Regions from separate parts of the Bradyrhizobium guangzhouense genome, predicted to be linked through region 2. Evidence: predicted binding sites of a transcription regulator. Region 2 holds the regulator's gene; each other region holds the start of a gene.
What was found. Region 2 encodes HrcA, which represses chaperone genes, less so after heat shock. Its sites were predicted from a motif close to GTTAGCACTCNCNNNNNGNGAGTGCTAAC; they were not measured.
Positions count from the first base shown of each region.

Region 1: the regulator HrcA is predicted to act here: its motif matches at 2,443-2,471, upstream of XH91_RS30280 (co-chaperone GroES).
Region 3: the regulator HrcA is predicted to act here: its motif matches at 2,019-2,047, upstream of XH91_RS35235 (co-chaperone GroES).

Region 1 covers NZ_CP030053.1:6,346,110-6,350,288, forward strand. The annotation lists gene XH91_RS30265 (L,D-transpeptidase) at 1-459, opposite strand, end outside; gene XH91_RS30270 (protein phosphatase CheZ) at 776-1,540, shown strand; gene XH91_RS30275 (hypothetical protein) at 1,724-2,248, opposite strand; gene XH91_RS30280 (co-chaperone GroES) at 2,567-2,863, shown strand; gene groL (chaperonin GroEL) at 2,976-4,179, shown strand, end outside.
Region 2 covers NZ_CP030053.1:183,595-187,773, forward strand. The annotation lists gene pncA (bifunctional nicotinamidase/pyrazinamidase) at 214-936, shown strand; gene grpE (nucleotide exchange factor GrpE) at 1,061-1,666, opposite strand; gene hrcA (heat-inducible transcriptional repressor HrcA) at 1,766-2,854, opposite strand; gene rph (ribonuclease PH) at 3,037-3,750, shown strand; gene rdgB (RdgB/HAM1 family non-canonical purine NTP pyrophosphatase) at 3,762-4,179, shown strand, end outside.
Region 3 covers NZ_CP030054.1:260,837-265,015, reverse strand. The annotation lists gene groL (chaperonin GroEL) at 1-1,616, opposite strand, end outside; gene XH91_RS35235 (co-chaperone GroES) at 1,663-1,977, opposite strand; partial or broken gene XH91_RS39670 (IS3 family transposase) at 3,227-3,882, opposite strand.

The sequences.
Region 1 (4,179 bases), 1.0 Mb from region 2:
GAGGAACTTGTTGTTGGAATCGACCACGATGGTGCCGGCGCTTTCCTTGCCGCTATAGTCAACAAGCTGTTTCTCGAATTTCGGATCGAACGGACGCTGCCGCGGATCGACCGCTTCCTGCTGGTAGCTCGCGCCTTGCTGATAGCCGCCCTGCATCTGCGGCTCGCCCATCGGCGGCATGCGACGCGGATCGGCGTAAGCCGGCTGCTGCTGATAGACCGGCTGCTCCGGCGCATAGGCCGGACCACGGCCGGGCCCGTCGCCGAACAGGAACTCGATGAAGCCGCCGCCCATATTGGCATTGGAGGCGACGCGCACCGGCGCGGGGGCAATTTGCGGCTGGTAGAGCACCGCGGGCGGATCGTTCGGCACGGTATTGTCGAAGGCGCTCGCGCTGGTAGCGCCGACAATGAAGGCGCATGCGCTGCCGAGCAGCGCGACAGACATTTTCTTGAACATCGACGTACTCTGTACTGTTTCGTCTAGTTGCATTCGCCGCCGAACGCGCTGGCTGATCTTTCGCGTCCTCGACGTGGTCAATAAAGAGCAAACTCCGTTGCGTTTGGTAAACAGATCAGGCGTTTCGATTCACCACGTCGCGCATGATGCGCCAATTTGTCGATCAGCGTTTATTTTCGATGAAGGACACAGGCGCATGGTTAATCGTGTGTTTGCGTGGCGTCGCGCGCGGCCGCACAACAGTTCCGGACGTGAACCTCGTGTTAAATCGCTTCTGTCTACAAAGACGCGTGAGTGAGGTGGGGGGAGTATCCTGATGGCTGTTCACCGCAAGCGTTTTCGTGTCGAAGATATCACCGGTGGCGAGATGCCGATTCTGGACGTGACTGAAGAGGCAGGCCCGATGCATAGCGAAATCATGGCGGAGCTGCGCGCGATCCGCGCCCAGATGGCACGAAGCAGCCAGGCCGCGCTGCCGCCGAGCGACGCCGTCGTGGCACAGGAAGTTGCCGATACGCGCGCGCTGCTGGAAACCTATCGGGCCCAGATCGAGCAGTGCGAGAAGCTGAAGGTCGAGCTCGACCTCATCCACGACGCCATCGACCGCACCAAGCGCGAGATCGCAACCCTGCACGGCAAGAGCTTCGACGGCGGCGAGATGGCCAAGGTCAATGGTGAGCTCGGCGCGGTGGTCGGCGGAACCGAACAGGCGACCCAGCAAATTCTCGAAGCCGCAGAATCGATCGACCAGGCGGCCAGCGCGATGTCCAAGGTGCAATCGGCCGACCAGCAGAAGCGCCTCGCCGACGACATCCAGGAACGCGTCATCTCGATCTTCGAGGCCTGCAACTTCCAGGACCTGACCGGCCAGCGCATCAGCAAGGTCATGTCCACGATGAAGTTCATCGAGCAGCATATCAATGCGATGATGGAGATCTGGGGCGGCGTCGACGCGATCAAGGCTCACGTGCCCGCGCATGTCGACACCCGCAGCGAGGACGACAAGCTCCTCAACGGCCCGAAGCTCGCCGGCGACGTCGGCCACGCCTCGCAGGACGACATCGACGCGCTGTTCGACTAAGCGGACGCGACAAGCAGAAAAACAAAACGCCGGCCCTCGGGCCGGCGTTTTTTGTTTTTGGCGCCCCCACTGTCATCGTCCGAAGGCGGACGATCCTGTATTCCAGAGACGGTTGTAATAGAGCCGAGAAGCCGCGGCGTACCGGATGTCCCGGTCAAGCCGGGGCATGACGGAGGTTAGAGACTAGGCCTTCGGTCCGCAGCGGACGTAGACCATGTTGCCGTAGCGGGTGGCGGCGTCCTTGTCGACGAAGCGGGTGATCATCACGCGGCCGTCGAAGGAGACGATCTCGCGGTCCTGCTCGCCGGGCGTCGGGCCGGACGGGCCGATATAGTTCTTGCCGGTCGGCGAGCCCTTCAGCCGCAGCTCCTGCGGCGTCGCCTGGTCGGCCAGATGCATGATCACTCCGCCGGAGGAACCGGCGCCGATCACGTAGGGGTTCTTGCACTGGGCCCTTGCGGCTGCCTCGGTGCGGGCACGGTCGGCCGGGTTCTGGAACGAGGCGAGGCCCCAGCGGCCGACGATCTCGTCGGCGCGGATCGAGGCCGGCATTTCCGGCGCGACGCCGGGCTCGGCCTCGGGCGCCGGCTGGGACGAGGAGAAGGACGGCAGGCTGAGGCCGCCGCCGCCGCAGGCACCCAGCAGCAGCGCCAGGCAACAGGCCCCCGCCAGGTTGGCAAGCGTGCGTGCGTGAGCTGAACTGATCATGGCATTCCCCCGAACAAAACCATGGCCGCATCCGTCCCGCAGCCAAGCGCAAAACCGTAGCCAGGGCAATGACGTCCTAAGATACGCCTGTCACCCGAACGAGTTTCCAATGCCACCATCCTATATCCGCCTCACCAATCGCTTAACCACCTTTGCTTGACAGGATCGCAGCCAAGCCATATCCCCTGCGCACTATTAGCACTCGGAAAGACCGATTGCTAAGCGCGCCGCTCGCCCCTCGGCAAGAGGGGCAACGGCAGCGCCGCCCCCACCCACTTCCGCTGCTTATCGAGAAGCGAGCCTCCAAAGGGAAACGTCATGGCTAAGTCCAAATTTCGTCCGCTGCATGACCGTGTCGTGGTCAAACGTATCGACGCCGAGGAAAAGACCAAGGGCGGCATCATCATTCCCGACACCGCCAAGGAAAAGCCGTCCCAGGGCGAGGTCGTCGCCGTCGGCCCCGGCGGCCGCGACGAGGCTGGCAAGCTGATCCCGATCGACCTCAAGGTCGGCGACCGCGTGCTGTTCGGCAAGTGGTCTGGCACCGAGGTCAAGATCGACAATGAAGAGCTCCTGATCATGAAGGAGTCGGACATCATGGGCGTGATGGCCTAAGGCCGTCAGCCTGAACGGCCGCTGAATGTCATGCCCGGATCGTCAGGTCCGGGCATCCATCATTCCGCCAGAGATCACCAGACACAACACGACATAACAGGGATTGCAGACAATGGCTGCCAAGGACGTCAAGTTTTCCGGAGACGCGCGCGATCGCATGCTGCGCGGCGTCGACATTCTCGCCAACGCGGTCAAGGTGACGCTCGGCCCGAAGGGCCGCAACGTCGTCATCGAGAAGTCGTTCGGCGCGCCCCGCATCACCAAGGACGGCGTCACCGTCGCCAAGGAGATCGAGCTCGAGGACAAGTTCGAGAACATGGGCGCCCAGATGGTGCGTGAGGTCGCCTCCAAGACCAACGACCTCGCCGGCGACGGCACCACCACCGCGACCGTGCTGGCCCAGGCCATCGTGCGCGAAGGCGCCAAGGCGGTCGCCGCCGGCATGAACCCGATGGACCTCAAGCGCGGCATCGACACTGCGGTCCATGCCGTCGTCAAGGACATCGAGAAGCGCGCCAAGCCCGTTGCCGCCTCCTCCGAGGTCGCCCAGGTCGGCACCATATCGGCCAACGGCGATTCGGCCATCGGCAAGATGATCGCGCAGGCGATGCAGAAGGTCGGCAACGAGGGCGTCATCACCGTCGAGGAGAACAAGTCGCTCGACACCGAAGTCGACATCGTCGAGGGCATGAAGTTCGACCGCGGCTATCTCAGCCCGTACTTCGTCACCAACCCCGAGAAGATGACCGCCGAGCTCGAGGACGCCTACATCCTCCTGCACGAGAAGAAGCTCTCCGGCCTGCAGGCCATGCTGCCGGTGCTGGAAGCAGTGGTGCAGTCGGGCAAGCCGCTCGTCATCATCGCCGAGGACGTCGAGGGCGAGGCGCTGGCGACCCTGGTCGTCAACCGCCTGCGTGGCGGCCTCAAGGTCGCCGCCGTCAAGGCGCCGGGCTTCGGTGATCGCCGCAAGGCGATGCTGGAAGACCTCGCGATCCTCACCGGCGGCCAGCTGATCTCCGAAGATCTCGGCATGAAGCTCGAGAACGTCACGGTGAAGATGCTGGGCCGCGCCGGCAAGGTGGTGATCGACAAGGAGAACACCACGATCGTCAAGGGCGCCGGCAAGAAGCCCGACATCGAGGCCCGCGTCGGCCAGATCAAGGCCCAGATCGAGGAGACCACCTCGGACTACGACCGTGAGAAGCTCCAGGAGCGCCTGGCCAAGCTCGCCGGCGGCGTCGCGGTGATCCGCGTCGGCGGCGCGACCGAGATCGAGGTCAAGGAGAAGAAGGACCGCGTCGAGGACGCGCTCAACG
Region 2 (4,179 bases):
AATCGAGAACCCCCAAGAGGAGAAAGCCCTCACCCGCCGCGCTCTGCGAGCGCAGCGACCTCTCCCGCAAGCGGGAGAGGTGCACAGAGCAAGTGGCGTCAGCCCAACCAATCACCAATTCCGGCTGCATTTTCAGGCTTTCGTTCGTACACGAACGGAACTAGGCTTGCCCCACTGGATCAACTTGAGATCATTCTGGAGGGGAGGCGGACGATGCTCAATCGACGACAAATCTTGGCTGCGATGGCGACGACGGCGCTCGCGAGCCTTGCTCCATCCGCGATATTTGCGGCAGCCACGATCAAGCCGGACGACTCGTCCGCGCTGCTCGTGATCGACGTGCAGAATTGCTTCCTGCCGGGCGGCAGCCTCGCGGTGAAGGAAGGCGAGCAGGTCGTGCCCGTCATCAACAAGATGGCGAAAGCATTCTCGAACGTGGTGATGACGCAGGACTGGCACACGCCCGGCCACGTTTCCTTCGCGTCGGTTCACTCGGGCAAGAAGCCGTTCGAGACCATCGACCTACCCTACGGCAAGCAGGTGCTGTGGCCCGACCATTGCGTGCAGGGCACCGATGGCGCCTCGCTCTCGAAGGATCTCTCGATCCCGCAGGCCGAGCTCATCATCCGCAAGGGCTTTCACAAGGACGTCGACAGCTATTCGGCGTTCCTCGAAGCCGACGGCAAGACAACGACGGGCCTTGCCGCCTATCTGAAGTCGCGCAAGATCAAGCGCGTCTTCGTTGCCGGTCTCGCGACGGATTTCTGTGTCGCCTGGACCGCGCTCGATGCGCGCAAGGCGGGCTTTGAAGTCTATGTCGTGGAAGACGCCTGCCGCGGCATCGACACGCAGGGCTCGCTGGCAAAGGCCTGGGCCGACATGGCCAAGGCCGGCGTGAAGCGGATTCAGTCGTCGGATATCGCGGTCAGCGCGTAAGGTTATCGCGCAGTCATTCCGGGGCGGCTCGCAGAGCCGAACCCGGAATCTCGAGATTCCGGGTTCGATGCTTCGCATCGCCCGGAATGACATCTTCAATTTTCAGGACGCGGCTTAACGCCGCTCAGTTCGCTTCGTTGCTGTTCGCCGCAGGCGCAGCCTTCGCGCCGCCCTTGGCGACGCCGACCAGCGCCGGGCGCAGCACGCGCTCGCCGATGGTGTAGCCGGCCTGCATGACCTGCACGACGGTTCCCGCGGGCACCGATGCATCAGGCACTTCGTACATCGCCTGATGGAAGTTCGGATCGAACTTCTGGCCTTGCGGATCGAGCTTCTTCACGCCGTGCTTTTCCAGCGCGTTGAGCAGCGAACGCTCGGTGAGCTCGACGCCCTCGATCAGCGCGGTCAGGCCGGGATCGGCCGCCGCCCGCGCTTCGGCCGGAACGGCATCGAGCGCGCGCTGGAGATTATCGGCGATGTCGAGCACGTCACGGGCAAAGCCGGTGATGCCGTAGAGCTTGGAATCGGCGACTTCCTTGGCGGTGCGCTTGCGCAGATTTTCCATCTCGGCCAGCGTCCGCAGCATGCGGTCGCGCGCCTCGGCGGCTTCCTTCTGCAACAGCTCGACCGAGCCCGGCTCGGGGTCGTCGGGCATGATGTAGGGCTTCGACACCACGGGCTCGCCGGTCGCGGCAGTCGTGTCTTCGGGTTGCCGGGTTGGATCGGTCATCGGCTGCTTCTCGAACTCGTCTCAAGGGGAGGTTTTCTGGCCCGGATATCGTGCTTCGGGCGCTGAAAATCAAGCGCCCGTGATCGGCTCAAATGCCGGTCAGCCCCCCAGCAGGCGACTGACGATGCGAGCGGCGTAGTCCACGGTCGGGATCACGCGGGCATAATTCAGCCGGGTCGGCCCGATCACGCCCAAAACACCGACGATGCGGCCTGCGGCATCCCGATAGGGCGAGATGATGGTGGAGGAGCCCGATAGCGAAAACAGCTTGTTCTCGCTGCCGATGAAGATCCTGACACCTTCAGCGGTTTCGGCGCGCCCGAGCAGGTCGATCACGCCGCGCTTGGTCTCGAGATCGTCGAACAGCAGCCTGACGCGCTCGAGGTCCTCCAGCGCGTGCAGATCCTCCAGCAGATTGGCGTGGCCGCGGACGATGAGCTGGCGGTCCTCGTTCTCGCCGCCCGACCAGCTCGCGATCCCGGCCGAAATCACCTTTTGCGTCAATTGATCGAGCTCGGCGCGAGCCTCGCCAAGCGCGGTTTCGAGCTCGAGCCGTGCTTCCGCGAGCGTACGGCCGCGGATCCGGGCATTGAGGAAGTTGCCGGCTTCGGTAATCGCCGAGGAGGGAACTCCCGGCGGCAGCGTCAGCACGCGGTTTTCGACCTGGCCATCCTCGCCGACCAGGATCACCAGCGCCTTTTCCGGTTCCAGCCGGACAAATTCGATGTGTTTCAGCCGCGCATTGGATTTGGGCGTCAGCACCACCGCGGCCGCGCGGGTCAGCCCGGAGAGCCGGGTCAGCGCCTGATCCAGCGCCGCCTCGACGGATTGGGCGTGACCGACGGTGGCGAGCTGGCTCTGGATCGACTGCCGCTCGGCCTCGTTGAGATCGCCGACCTGCATCAGGGCATCGACGAAGAAACGCAGGCCGAGTTCCGTGGGCAACCGGCCGGCCGAGGTGTGCGGCGCGTAGATCAGCCCGAGCTGTTCCAGATCGGCCATGACGTTGCGGACCGAGGCCGGCGACAGCGGCATCGCGATCAGGCGGGAAATGTTGCGCGAGCCGACCGGCTCACCGGTCGCGAGATAGCTTTCGACGATTTGACGAAAGATGTCGCGGGAACGCTCGTTGAGCTGGGCGAGGCCTGCGCGCGGCGCGATCACATGGATCGGATCATGATGGGCCACAGACGGTAACTCCTCTTAGATGCTCATAATTTGTCCATCCTGGATGCTTCTGACAAGCGTGGCGTTTGCGGGGTGGATATCAGGGGGTGAAAAAGCCTTGCTGCCCACCCTGACCCCACCTACAAGCACCGCGAACAGCCCTACCCCGTGTTCTAGACCTCATGAGTTCTGGAGGATTTCCCATGCGGCCAAGCCGCCGTGCGCCCGACGAATTGCGCCCCGTGACGCTGGAGCGTGGCGTGGTCAAATATGCGGAAGGCTCCTGCCTCGTGAAATTCGGCGACACCCATGTGCTCGTCACCGCCACCCTGGAAGACCGCCTGCCGCCGTGGCTGAAGGGCCAGGGCCGCGGCTGGGTCACCGCCGAATACGGCATGCTGCCGCGCGCGACCTCCGAACGCACCCGCCGCGAGGCCGCCGCCGGCAAGCAGAGCGGCCGCACCGTCGAGATCCAGCGTCTGATCGGCCGCTCATTGCGCACCATCGTCGATCTCGAAGCGCTCGGCGAGCGCCAGATCACGGTCGATTGCGACGTGCTCCAGGCCGATGGCGGTACCCGCACCGCCTCGATCACCGGCGCCTGGGTCGCGCTTGCCGACTGCATCGCCTGGATGAAAGCGCGCAACATGGTCAAGGCCAACGTGATGCGCGACAACGTCGCCGCGATCTCCTGCGGCATCTACAACGGCACGCCGGTGCTCGATCTCGACTATGCCGAGGATTCGGAAGCCGAGACCGACGCCAATTTCGTCATGACCGGCGATGGCCGCATCATCGAGGTTCAGGGCACAGCGGAACGCGAGCCGTTCACGCAAGACGAGTTCCTGAAGCTGATCGCGCTGGCGCAAAAAGGCATCGCGCGTCTGGTCGACTTGCAGAAACTGGCTGTCGCGTAGTCAATAGGCCCATGCACCGCCGAATCACCGGAAAGCTCGTCATCGCGACCCACAATCCCGGCAAGCTCGCCGAGATGAAGGAGCTGCTCGCGCCTCACGGCATCGAGGTGGTGTCCGCCGGTGAGCTCGGCTTGGGCGAGCCCGACGAAACCGGCAACGACTTCCGCAGCAACGCCGCGATCAAGGCGATCGCCGCGGCGCAGGCCACTGGCCTGCCGTCCTTCGCCGATGATTCCGGCATCGTGGTCGACGCACTCGACGGCGCACCGGGCATCTATAGCGCGCGCTGGGCAGGACCTTCCAAGGATTTCGCCGCGGCGATGGCGCAGATCGAGCGCCTGTTGCAGGAGCGCGGCGCCACCACGGCGGACAAGCGCAAGGCCCATTTCGTCTCCGCGCTCTGCGTCGCCTGGCCCGATCATCATCTCG
Region 3 (4,179 bases), on a different replicon from region 2:
CCGGCGGGGGGCATCGCGGGGCCGGCAGCGGCCTTCTTCGGCAGCTCGGCGACCATGGCTTCGGTGGTGATCAGGAGCGCTGCAACGGAGGCTGCGTTCTGGATCGCGGTGCGGACCACCTTGGTCGGGTCGATGATGCCTTTGGAGACCAGGTTGCCGTATTCGCCGGTCTGGCTGTCGAAGCCGTAGGCGTACTGGTCCTTCTCCAGGATCTTGCCGATGATCACCGAGCCGTCTTCACCGGCGTTGATCGCGATCTGGCGAGCGGGAGCCGACAGCGCCTTGCGCACGATCTCGACGCCGGTCTTCTGGTCGTCGTTCTTGGTGCGCAGGCCCTTGAGCTGCTCGGAGGCACGGAGCAGGGCGACGCCGCCGCCCGGGACGATGCCTTCCTCGACAGCCGCGCGGGTCGCATGCATCGCGTCATCAACGCGATCCTTGCGCTCCTTCACCTCGACCTCGGTCGCGCCGCCGACGCGGATCACCGCGACGCCGCCTGCGAGCTTGGCAAGACGCTCCTGGAGCTTCTCACGGTCGTAGTCCGAGGTGGTCTCCTCGATCTGCGCCTTGATCTGGGCCACGCGCGCCTCGATGTCGGCCTTCTTGCCGGCGCCATTGACGATCGTGGTGTTCTCCTTGTCGATCATCACCTTCTTGGCGCGACCGAGCATGTTGAGCGTGACGTTCTCGAGCTTGATGCCGAGATCTTCCGAGATCGCCTGGCCGCCGGTCAGGATCGCGATGTCCTGCAGCATGGCCTTGCGGCGATCGCCGAAGCCCGGAGCCTTGACGGCCGCGACCTTCAGGCCGCCGCGCAGACGGTTCACAACAAGCGTGGCCAAGGCCTCGCCTTCGACGTCCTCGGCGACGATGACCAGCGGCTTGCCGGTCTGCACCACGGCCTCGAGCAGCGGCAGCAGCTCGTTCAGCGAGGAGAGCTTCTTCTCGTTGATGAGGATGTAGGCGTCGTCCATCTCAACGCGCATCTTGTCGGCGTTGGTGACGAAGTAGGGCGAGATGTAGCCGCGGTCGAACTGCATGCCCTCGACGACGTCGAGCTCGGTCTCGAGCGACTTGGCTTCCTCGACGGTGATGACACCCTCGTTGCCGACCTTCTTCATGGCGTCGGAGAGGAACTTGCCGATCTCCTGGTCGCCGTTGGCCGAGATGGTGCCGACCTGGGCGATCTCGTCGTTCGAGGTGACCTTCTTGGAGTTCTTCTGGAGGTCTGCAACCACAGCCTCGACCGCGAGGTCGATACCGCGCTTGAGGTCCATCGGGTTCATGCCGGCGGCGACCGACTTGGCGCCTTCCTTCACGATCGCCTGGGCCAGCACGGTGGCGGTGGTGGTGCCGTCGCCGGCCGCGTCAGCGGACTTCGAGGCGACTTCGCGCACCATCTGGGCGCCCATGTTCTCGAACTTGTCGTCGAGCTCGATCTCCTTGGCGACGGTGACGCCGTCCTTGGTGATGCGGGGAGCGCCGAACGACTTGTCGAGCACGACGTTGCGGCCCTTCGGACCGAGCGTGACCTTCACCGCGTTGGCGAGGACGTCGACGCCGCGCAGCATCTTGTCGCGCGCTTCAACCGAGAATTTGACTTCTTTGGCTGCCATCTGGAATTTTCCTTAAGGTGTTTGACTGGAGGGAGGAGGGAGGCTCTTAAGCCGCCTTCTTCTTGGACTCGGCGACCTCGAGAACGCCCATCACGTCGCTCTCCTTCATGATCAGCAGGTCCTGGCCGTCGATCTTGACCTCGGTGCCGGACCACTTGCCGAACAGCACGCGGTCGCCGACCTTCAGGTCGATCGGGATCAGCTTGCCAGCTTCGTCGCGGCCACCGGGGCCGACGGCGACGACTTCGCCCTGGGAGGGCTTTTCCTTGGCAGTGTCGGGAATGATGATGCCGCCAGCGGTCTTCTCTTCTGCGTCGATGCGCTTGACCACGACGCGGTCGTGAAGCGGACGGAATTTCATGCAGTCCTCCTAATATTTGCACGAGTTGAGACTTCAACCTTGTGAGCAATCGATGCCTACGAGTGCTAGCGCAGACGCAGCTGAAATAGGACGGGGCTTCTACAGGAGCAAGAGCTTCCAGCAAAAAATCACACTCAGAAGTCGTCTCTGCCAGAATCATTTATCGTAGCTAACTGGCCCGGCCGCTATTAGCGCAGTGTGAGGTTGCCCTGCTCGGCCGAGGTCTGCACGATTTCGCGGCGGATGCTCTTGGCCTGGAAGAACGCTCAGACATTGGTGCGCTCGAGAGTCTTAGTAGTTGCTAAAGCCATTCTTGGTCTCATTGACTGCTCGGATACGGCTCCGGCCGAAACGAACCCTAGCGCTGATGAACGCGCGACGTAACAGGAGTTCGCCGGGCTTGCTTCAGTGGACGGAATTCTCATCGAGTTAGCCGCGACATCCGCAACAGCCAAGGAGTGTGAACAGGTTCGGGATGCCGTCTCGTTCTAGGCAAGCCGATCTTGAAAAATAGCGCCTTTTTTCATCTCGCTCCATCGCTAACCTTGGCAGTTGACCGGAGCTGGATGAAAGCGGCCAGGGGCCGGCGGCGACCTCTTCAAGGAGCTGAACGAAACGCCCGCGCGGGAGAACTGAATCAAGACGAGATCAGCGCTCACGCAAAGTTCAATCGCGCTTCGTCCGCCCTTCTTCCGCGGTGATGCTGATGATCGTATACGCATGCTTCTCGCGTCTTATATTGCGACGAGATGGGCTTCCGGGGAGGCAACGAGATGCAACGCCCCCGGTTTCACCGCATCTTCTTCAGACCGCTCGCGAAGAGTGGGGGCGGCACACGACTGGATCGGGGGATACGCCGAGTCCGCCCCCGCATCACCTTGAGAGGATTGGTGACGCGAGTTTGAAGGTAGCAAACAAGGCGATAGCGTAGCTACTGCAACTATCTCACACCAGGATGGCTCGCATGAGGGTTGAATCGGCCGTGGCGATAGGTTGTATGCTGTTGGGTCCTCGGGTGTCCCGGCTGTGCGGAGAGAAGAAATGCCGATTGTCACGACAGCGAGCGCAAGTGACGGACAAAGAACATTGCAGACAAGACGAAAGATGTGGTTCGGAGCCTAACATCCATCAGCAACAATGCTTCGATTTTCGCCGTTAGTCGCCCCGCTCAACGCGGTCTTCAATCTCGATAGTGCGTCAGACTGACCTCTTTTTGCGCTCTGATCTTCCCCCGAGAAAGCGGACGGGTTTAAGCGGCTTTTAGCTCCATCTCGATCGGAGGGATATATCCGATGGCGGAATAGAGCCTGGTTCGATTGGAGAAGCCCGCGATGAAGGCGAAGATGTCGCGCCGGGCTTCGGCACGGGTCTGGTACTGACGATGATGAACGAGCTCGGTCTTGAGGGTGTGGAAGAACCTCTCCATCGGGGCATTGTCGTAGCAGTCGATGCGTCAGGCCCGCGGCGGTAAGGGCCGCGCGATACTCGTGTGAAGCGTACTGCACTCCGCGATCGGAATGATGGACCAATCCGGCGTCCGGCCGCTGCTGGCGAAGCGCCATCGTCAGTGCGGAGGAGACGAGTTCGACCCGCATGTGATCCGGCATCGCCCAACCGACGATCTTGCGGCTGAAGAGGTCCATGACGGCTGCCAGGTACAGCCAGTCCTCCGCCGTGGGACGTAGGTGATATCGGCCAGCCAGACCCGGTTTGGGGCCGCGGCGGTGAAGTCGCGCGCGATCAGGTTTGGTGCGATCGGCAGATTGTGGCGACTGTCGGTGGTGCGGACGCGACATGGCGGCGCCATGATCGCCCGAATGCCATGCCGTCGCATCAGCCGTTCGATCCGGCCACGGCTGGCCCACGTCCCCGCGTCCGCAGGGCGGCGTGGACTCGAGAACTGCCGCTGGCTGCTCTCGCGATGGACCTGCCGGATCTCGGCATCGGCGTCGCCTGCGTGGTGGGCCGCCACGCCGCCGATGCCGGCTCCTGCCGGAATTTGTCTATCCAGCGGCGCAGCACCGCGCAGACCGAGCTCCTTGGCGACCGATCCGATCGATCGACCACTCGATACCGCCAGTTCAACGGCCTAGCGTTTGTAGTCCTCTGTGAACCATCGAAGTTGACGTTCTGGCATTCGATACCTCCGGGCTCTCTGAGCTACTACAGGTGTCCACTTATTCGGAGGAGGTGCAGAAGTCC